2 regions of the Streptomyces sp. NPDC045695 genome follow, and region 2 is predicted to be linked to the other one. Evidence: riboswitches for the same ligand, from Rfam matches in the RefSeq annotation. Region 2 holds a riboswitch; the other holds the start of a gene.
The links. A riboswitch is a leader RNA that binds a small molecule or an ion and turns the genes downstream of it on or off. The one in region 2 is predicted to bind glycine.
Positions count from the first base shown of each region.

Region 1: linked by a shared signal. The riboswitch ahead of gcvP (aminomethyl-transferring glycine dehydrogenase) and the one ahead of gcvT (glycine cleavage system aminomethyltransferase GcvT) in region 2 are both predicted to bind glycine.

Region 1 is NZ_JBWKJU010000001.1:8,919-13,327, forward strand. It holds gene AC07DU_RS00055 (DNA polymerase IV) at 1-1,287, shown strand, start outside; gene AC07DU_RS00060 (PRC-barrel domain-containing protein) at 1,295-1,660, opposite strand; glycine riboswitch at 1,773-1,871, shown strand; gene gcvP (aminomethyl-transferring glycine dehydrogenase) at 2,067-4,409, shown strand, end outside.
Region 2 is NZ_JBWKJU010000004.1:208,706-213,114, forward strand. It holds gene glyA (serine hydroxymethyltransferase) at 1-632, opposite strand, end outside; gene gcvH (glycine cleavage system protein GcvH) at 648-1,028, opposite strand; gene gcvT (glycine cleavage system aminomethyltransferase GcvT) at 1,130-2,245, opposite strand; glycine riboswitch at 2,394-2,497, opposite strand; gene AC07DU_RS09875 (AAA family ATPase) at 2,703-3,386, shown strand; gene AC07DU_RS09880 (enhanced serine sensitivity protein SseB) at 3,523-4,257, shown strand; gene AC07DU_RS09885 (enhanced serine sensitivity protein SseB C-terminal domain-containing protein) at 4,319-4,409, shown strand, end outside.

The DNA of each region.
Region 1 (4,409 bases), on a different contig from region 2:
GAGGCCAGGCGGTTCGGGGTGCACTCGGCGATGCCCATGGCGCAGGCCAGGAGGCTCTGTCCGAACGGTGCCTGCCTGATCCCGCGCTTCAGCCTCTACCGGCAGGTCAGCGACGTGGTGATGGCCATGCTGCGGGAGCTCTCCCCGCTGGTGGAGCCGCTCAGCCTGGACGAGGCCTTCGTGGACCTGGAGGCCGGCGGGGTCGCGTTCGACTCGCCGACCGCGCGGGAGGTCGGGGAGCGGCTGCGGGCGGACATCAGGGCCGCCACCGGGCTCAGCGGGTCGGTGGGGCTGGCCGGGTCGAAGATGCTCGCCAAGGTGGCCTCCGAGGAGGCCAAGCCGGCCGGGCTGCTGCTGATCGAGCCCGGGACCGAGCGTGAGCTGCTCGCCCCCATGTCGGTACGGACCCTGCCCGGGGTGGGGCCGGCCACCGGGGAGCACCTGCGCCGTGCCGGGATCACCACGGTGGGGGAGCTGGTGGAGGCCGGGGAGGACGAGCTGGTCCGGATGGTCGGGCGCGCGCACGGGGTGGGGCTCTACCGGATGGCGCTGGGGCTGGACGACCGGCCGGTGGTCGCGGAGCGGGACGCGAAGTCCGTGTCGGTGGAGGACACCTTCGACGTGGACCTGCACGACCGGGTGCGGATCCGGGGCGAGGTGCAGCGGCTGGCGGACCGGTGCGTCCAGCGGTTGCGGGCGTCGGGGCACTCGGGGCGCACGATCGTGCTGAAGGTGCGGCGCTACGACTTCTCCACGCTCACGCGGTCGGAGACGCTGCGGGGGCCCACGGACGACCCCGGGGTGGTCCGGGAGGCGGCGGGGCGGCTGCTGGAGGGCGTGGACACCACGGGCGGCGTGCGGCTGCTGGGGGTGGGGGTCAGCGGGCTCGCGGACTACACGCAGGAGGACCTCTTCGCGCAGTCGCTGGCCGCTGAGCCGGACGGGGCTGCGGGGGCGGTCGGGGCGGACGGAGCGGACGGGGCGGACGGCGTTGCCGGCGGCGCCGGGCGCTCGGAGGCCGCCGACGGGGCCGGCGAACCGCCGTCGGGGCCGGAGCTGCCCGGGGAACCGGCGCCGGATCCGGCTCCCGAGCGGCGCTGGACGCCCGGGACCGACGTACGGCACGCGGTGTACGGGCCCGGGTGGGTCCAGGGCAGCGGGGTCGGGCGGGTCACCGTCCGCTTCGAGCAGCCGGGATCGCAGCCCGGCCGGGTGCGCACCTTCCGGGTCGACGACCCCGAGCTGGAGCCCTCCGATCCGCTGCCCCTGGTGGGGGACGCCGCTTAGACGTCCCCTAGCCCTCGTCGCCGGCGAGGTTGCCGAAGTCGCGCTGGAACTCCGAGGGGAGGGTCGTGTCCAGACCGTAGTGGTGGTAGAGCTGCAGCTCCTGTTCGGGGGAGAGGTGGCGGCCGACGCCGAAGTCGGGGGCGTCCCTGATCAGGGAGCGTTCGAAGGGCACGCGCAGGGTCTCGCCCACCAGCTCGCTCGGCTCCAGGGGGACGAAGGCGTCCCGGCTGAAGAGCCCCGTACGGACGGCCGCCCACTCCGGGACGCCCGTGGCATCGTCGAGGTAGACCTCGTCGACGGTGCCGATCTTGGTGCCGTTACGGTCGAACGCCTTGCGGCCGATCAGGCTGCGCGGATCGATGTCGGTCTGCACGGTCCCTCCAAATGGTCGCAACACTTCCGTAATGACTACAGAAGTGCATATTCGGACAGGAGGCCACTCGGGGAGTGTCCGGATCCTCGCTGGTAGGCTGGGTGATGGCTGTCGACCCTGTGCGGGAGAGTCCTCCGAGTGAGCAAGACGGAGGCGCCGAAGGAGCAAATCCTCCCCGGAATCTCTCAGGCATACGTACCGCACGGACGAGGCCACTCTGGAAAGCAGGGGCGGGTACCAGGCGCGCAGTGCCGGTCCCTCCCCTCACCGACGGTGAAAGCCGGAGCTCACGGGCAACCCCTGGACTCCGGTGAAACTCTCAGGTTGAGATGACAGAGGGGGAGGCCGTCCGGGTGCCCGCGCCGTGGTGCCCCTCGCAGGTCATACGACCAGGAGGCCTCCGTACATGACCGCCAACCGCATTCCGCTCTCCCAGCTGGAGCGAGGCATCCCCTTCGAGCAGCGCCACATCGGCCCTGATGCCGGGGCCCAGGCGAAGATGCTCGCGCAGGTGGGCTACGGCTCCCTGGACGAACTGACCGCCGCCGCGGTACCGGATGTGATCAAGACCGCCGAGGCGCTGAACCTGCCCGAGGCGCGGACCGAGGCCGAGGTGCTGGCAGAGCTGCGCTCGCTCGCCGACCGCAACCAGGTCCTCTCCTCCATGATCGGTCTCGGCTACTACGGGACCTTCACGCCGCCGGTGATCCTGCGCAACGTCATGGAGAACCCGGCCTGGTACACGGCGTACACGCCCTACCAGCCGGAGATCTCGCAGGGCCGCCTCGAAGCGCTCCTGAACTTCCAGACCGTCGTCGCCGACCTCACCGGGCTGCCGACCTCGGGCGCCTCGCTGCTCGACGAGGGCACCGCGGCCGCCGAGGCCATGTCCCTGGCCCGCCGCGTGGGCAAGGTCAAGGACGGCGTCTTCCTGATCGACGCCGACGCGCTGCCGCAGACCATCGCCGTGATCGAGACCCGCGCCGAGCCCACGGGCGTCGAGGTCGTCGTCGCCGACCTCTCCCACGGCATCCCCGCCGAGATCGCCGAGCGCGGTGTCTTCGGCGTGCTGCTCCAGTACCCGGGCGCCTCGGGCGCCGTTCGCGACATCAAGCCGATCATCGACCAGGCCCACGGGCTCGGCGCCATCGTCACCGTCTCGGCCGACCTGCTCGCCCTGACCCTGCTGACGTCCCCGGGTGAGCTGGGCGCCGACATCGCGGTGGGCACCACGCAGCGCTTCGGCGTCCCCATGGGCTTCGGCGGACCGCACGCCGGCTACATGGCCGTCCAGGCCAAGCACGCCCGCTCGCTGCCCGGCCGTCTCGTCGGCGTCTCCGTGGACGCGGACGGCAACAAGGCGTACCGCCTGGCCCTGCAGACCCGCGAGCAGCACATCCGCCGCGAGAAGGCCACCAGCAACATCTGCACCGCGCAGGTGCTGCTGGCCGTCATGGCCGCCATGTACGCCGTCTACCACGGCCCGGACGGCCTGCGGACGATCGCCCGCCGCACCCACCGCTACGCGGCCCTCCTCGCCGCGGGTCTGACGGCCGGCGGGGTCGAGATCGTGCACGGCGCGTACTTCGACACCATCACCGCCCGCGTGCCCGGCCGGGCGGCCGAGGTCGTCGCCGCCGCCCGTGAGGGCGGGGTCAACCTCCACCAGGCCGACGCCGACCACGTCTCCGTCTCCTGTGACGAGACCACGCTGCGCGCCGACATCGAGGCCGTCTGGGCCGCCTTCGGCGTCAGCGCCGACATCGAGGCGCTCGACGAGACCGCCGCGGACACCCTTCCCGAGGGGCTGCTGCGCTCGGACGAGTACCTGACGCACCCCGTCTTCCACCAGCACCGCTCCGAGACCGCGATGCTGCGCTACCTGCGCAAGCTCTCGGACAAGGACTACGCGCTGGACCGCGGCATGATCCCGCTGGGCTCCTGCACCATGAAGCTCAACGCGACCACCGAGATGGAGCCGGTGACCTGGCCCGAATTCGGCCAGCTGCACCCCTTCGCCCCGGTGGAGCAGGCCGAGGGCTACCTCACGCTCATCACCGAGCTGGAGGAACGTCTCTGCGAGGTGACCGGCTACGACAAGGTCTCCATCCAGCCGAACGCCGGCTCCCAGGGTGAGCTCGCCGGCCTGCTGGCCGTGCGTGCCTACCACCGCGCCAACGGCGACGAACAGCGCACCGTCTGCCTCATCCCGTCCTCCGCGCACGGCACCAACGCCGCCAGCGCCGTCATGGCCGGCATGAAGGTCGTCGTGGTCAAGACCGCGGACGACGGCGAGGTGGACGCGGACGACCTGCGCGCCAAGATCGAGCAGTACCGCGACGAGCTCGCCGTGCTGATGATCACGTACCCGTCCACGCACGGCGTGTTCGAGGAGCACGTCGCCGAGATCTGCGCCCAGGTGCACGAGGCCGGCGGCCAGGTCTACGTCGACGGCGCCAACCTGAACGCCCTGGTGGGCCTGGCCAAGCCGGGTCACTTCGGCGGCGACGTCTCGCACCTGAACCTGCACAAGACCTTCTGCATCCCGCACGGCGGCGGCGGTCCGGGTGTCGGCCCGGTCGGTGTCCGGGCCCACCTGGCCCCGTACCTGCCGAACCACCCGCTCCAGCCGACCGCGGGCCCCGAGACGGGCGTCGGCCCGATCTCGGCCGCGCCGTGGGGCTCGGCCGGCATCCTGCCGATCTCCTGGTCGTACGTGCGCCTCATGGGCGGCGAGGGCCTCAAGCGC
Region 2 (4,409 bases):
CCCGCGGCGACCAGACCGGCGAAGTGCGCCATGTCGACCATCAGGTATGCGCCGACCTCGTCCGCGATGCGGCGGAAGGCGGCGAAGTCCAGCTGGCGCGGGTAGGCGGACCAGCCGGCGACGATCAGCTGCGGCTTGGACTCCTTGGCGAGGCGCTCGACCTCGGCCATGTCCACCTGGCCGTTCTCGCCGACGTGGTACGGGACCACGTTGTAGAGCTTGCCGGAGAAGTTGATCTTCATGCCGTGGGTCAGGTGACCGCCGTGGGCCAGGTTGAGGCCCATGATCGTGTCGCCCGGCTTCAGCAGCGCGAACATCGCGGCGGCGTTCGCCTGCGCACCCGAGTGCGGCTGGACGTTCGCGGCCTCGGCGCCGAAGAGCGCCTTGATGCGCTCGATCGCGATCCGCTCGATCACGTCGACGTGCTCGCAGCCGCCGTAGTAGCGGCGGCCGGGGTAGCCCTCGGCGTACTTGTTGGTCAGGACCGAGCCCTGGGCCTCCATGACGGCGACCGGAGCGAAGTTCTCCGACGCGATCATTTCCAGGGTGGACTGCTGACGGGCGAGCTCGGCGTCGACGGCGGCGGCGACGTCCGGGTCCAGCTCGTGGAGAGGGGTGTTCAGTACAGACATCAGGGTCCCCTGGGGTCAGTTACCGGCGGTGAGGGCGGTGTACTCACCGAAGGACAGGACGTCCTTCGGCTCCTCCGAGAGGCGCACCTTGAACAGCCAGCCGCCCTCGAACGGGGCGGTGTTCACGAGCGCCGGGTCGTCGACGACGTCCTGGTTGAACTCGACGATCTCACCGGAGACGGGGGAGTACAGGTCGCTGACCGACTTGGTCGACTCCAGCTCGCCACAGGTCTCGCCCTCGGTCACGGTCTCGCCGACCTCGGGGAGCTGGGCGTAGACGACGTCACCGAGCGCGTTGGCCGCGAACTCCGTGATGCCGACCGTCGCGACGCCGTCCACGGCGTCCGACAGCCACTCGTGCTCCTTGGTGTAACGCAGCTTCTCGGGGTTGCTCATGACCTGATTCTCCTGGATGCGGGGGAGTGGATACGAACTGCGGTCTCGGGTACTGAGACGGCGCCGTACGGGCGTCCGTACGGCGGATGTCGTGTGCGGAACTACTTCTGCCGCTTGTAGAACGGCAGCGCCACGACCTCGTACGGCTCATGCGTACCGCGAATGTCGACGCCGACGCCGGAGGTGCCGGGCGCGGCGTGCGCCGCGTCCACGTACGCCATCGCGATCGGCTTGCCCAGCGTCGGCGAGGGGGCGCCCGAGGTGACCTCGCCGATGACCTGACCGTCGGCGACGACCGGGAAACCGGCGCGCGGGACGCGGCGGCCCTCGGCGATCAGGCCGACCAGCTTGCGCGGCGGGTTGGTGGCGGCGCGCTCGGCGGCGGCCTCCAGTGCGGCGCGGCCGACGAAGTCCCCCTCCTTCTCGAACTTCACGACCCGGCCCAGGCCCGCGTCGAACGGGGTCAGGGAGGTGCTCAGCTCGTGCCCGTACAGCGGCATGCCCGCTTCCAGGCGCAGCGTGTCGCGGCAGGACAGGCCGGCCGGGACCAGGCCGACGCCCTCGCCCGCCTTGGTCAGCGCCTGCCACAGCTCCACGGCGTGCTCGGGGGCGACGAACAGCTCGAAGCCGTCCTCGCCGGTGTAGCCCGTACGCGCGATCAGCGCGGGCACGCCCGCGACGGTGCCGGGCAGGCCGGCGTAGTACTTGAGGCCGTCCAGGTCGGCGTCCGTGAGGGACGCCAGGATGCCGGGGGACTCCGGGCCCTGCACCGCGATCAGCGCGTACGCGTCGCGGTCGTCGCGGACCTCGGTGTCGAAGCCGGCGGCGCGCTCGGTCAGGGCGTCGAGGACGACCTGGGCGTTGGAGGCGTTGGCGACGACCATGTACTCGGTCTCGCCGAGGCGGTAGACGATCAGGTCGTCGAGGATCCCGCCGTCGGCCTGGCAGATGTGCGTGTAGCGGGCGCGGCCGACGCCGACGGTGGAGATGTTGCCGACCAGCGCGTAGTCGAGGGCCTTGACGGCCTCAGGGCCGGTCAGCGTGATCTCGCCCATGTGGGACAGGTCGAAGAGACCGGCCTTGGTGCGTACGGCGTTGTGCTCGTCGCGCTCGCTGGCGTACCGCAGCGGCATGTCCCAGCCCGCGAAGTCGGTCATGGTCGCACCGACCGAGCGGTGCAGCGCATCGAGCGCGGTCAGACGGGGGGCAGTGCTCATGGGTGTGGCTCCCGAGTCCCAGGGCATGACATGACGAGGAGGGTCCTCCCCATCTGTCATCGGAACCTGAGAGGTTCGCCGCAAGTCCCGGAGGACGTCGGCTTGCACCTTGGGTGGAGCTGTCGAGCAGCTCGCTTTTCAGATCTGCCTCATCCACGCGGTACGGGGCCTGAGAGATTCAAGGGAGGATCTTGCTCCTTCGGCGCCCACGCACGGCCTTGCGGCGTGCCGGGACTCTCCCGCGCGGATTCAAGCGGCCGGTATGCAGTTGGTCCAGATGGCGCACATCATTGCACGCCATGTCCGTGATCGGGCGTGCGGGTCCGCACGTGCGTCCGGGCCGCCGGTGGGCGGACCGGAACCAGAGCTGCCGGATTACCGTCTCTTTACACTCAGTGGGCAAGGGTCCTGGCGACCCGATTCGGGGGAGGCGAACACTGTGCGCAGATTCGGGGTAGTGGCGACGACGGCGGGAACCGTGGACGCGGTGCCGGCGCAGCGCGGCGCGCGCGGGCGCAAGGGCGCGGCGGACGCCGCTGCGGCGGCCGGGACGGGCCTCGGCCGCGGTCCCGTACGCGATCTGCGCGGCCCGGCGGTGCGCGGCCCGCAGCGGCTCGGCTTCGCGGAAGGGGACATCGTCGTGGTGTCCGGCCTGCCGGGCGGCGGCAAGAGCACGCTGATCAAGCGGGCCGCGGCCGAGGGCGCTGCCATCGACTCCCAGGACACCCGCGAGCGCTGGGAGCGCCGGATGCCGCAGGCGCTGCCGTACGCGGTGTACCGGCCGCTGGTGCGGATCGCGCACTACTGGGGGCTGGGGCGGGCCCTGCGCTCCGGAGCCTCCGTGGTGGTGCACGACTGCGGCACGCAGAGCTGGGTGCGCGGCCTGCTCGCGGCCGCCGCGCGCCGCCGGGGCCGGGCGCTGCACCTGGTCCTGCTGGACAGCAGCCCCGAGGAGGCCCTCTCGGGCCAGGCGGCGCGCGGCCGCGGGGTTTCCGCGTACGCCTTCGCCCGCCACCGCGGCGCGGTGGGCCGCCTGCTGCGCGAGGCGGAGGCGGGCCGCCCGCCCGTCGGCTGCGCCTCGGCGACCCTCCTGGACCGCCGCTCGGCCGCCACCGTGACGGGGATCGCGTTCCACGGGTAGCTCGCCGGGCGCGCCGCCGGGAGCCAGCCCCGGCTGAAAGACCGGGGCTCCGGGGGCTGGCCCCCGGCAGCGGCGCCGCGGCCCGACGGATAACCTCGGCCACGACGATCCGCGGAACCAATGGAGGCACACGCACATGCACAGCGGCGGCTGGCCGGCAAATGAGCTGGAGCAGGTGCTCGGGGCGGCGCTCGGGCAGCCGGACGCCGGGGGGCGGATCCTGGAGGTGCTCGGGCGCAGCCAGGTGTGGGTGCCCCTGCCCGGCGGCGGCGGGCAGGACTCGGCCGCCCTGGACCTGCCCACGATGGAGATCGGCGGGGCGGCGTACGTACCCGTCTACAGCTCCGAGGCCCAGTTCCTCGCCTGCGCCGGCCCCGGCATGGACTTCGCGGTGGCCCCCGCCGTCGACTTCGCCCGTGGCCTGCCCCCGCAGCTCGGCATCGCGCTCAACCCCGAGGGCGCCGTCGGCGTCCCGCTGCCCCCGCCCGCCGTCGCGGAGCTCTGCCGCACCGGCCGGACCCCCCTCGACGGCCCGGCCACCGGCGGCCGCGTACGGCTCTACGAGCCCGACTGGCAGGAGGACCCGGTCGACTTCCTGGCCGCCGCCGCCGAGGAGTTCCGCGCCACCGGCGTGATCGCCGCCGCCTTCCGCTGCCTCGCCAGCATCGAGGGCGGGGCGCCGGAACTGTTCATCGGTGTCCGCCTGGTGGGATGGGAACCCGAGATGCGAAACGCCCCGATGGACGCCCTGGGGCGGGCCCTGAACCGGGTCGCGCCGCCGTGGCCCGTGCAGTTGATCCTCCTGGACGCCGCCCAGGACCCGGTCACGGACTGGATTCGTGAGCGCGTACGCCCCTTCTACCTCCCGTAGGGCCGCTTAAGCTGTTCACGCGTTGACGACGGGCGGAAGAAGAGACGAAGAGGGGTACCGGGTGAGTGCGTCAGGCACGGCCGCGGCCGGGCAGGTCGAGCACATGCTGCGCCAGGTGACTCCCGGGCGCTACGAAAGCTACGAGTCGCTTC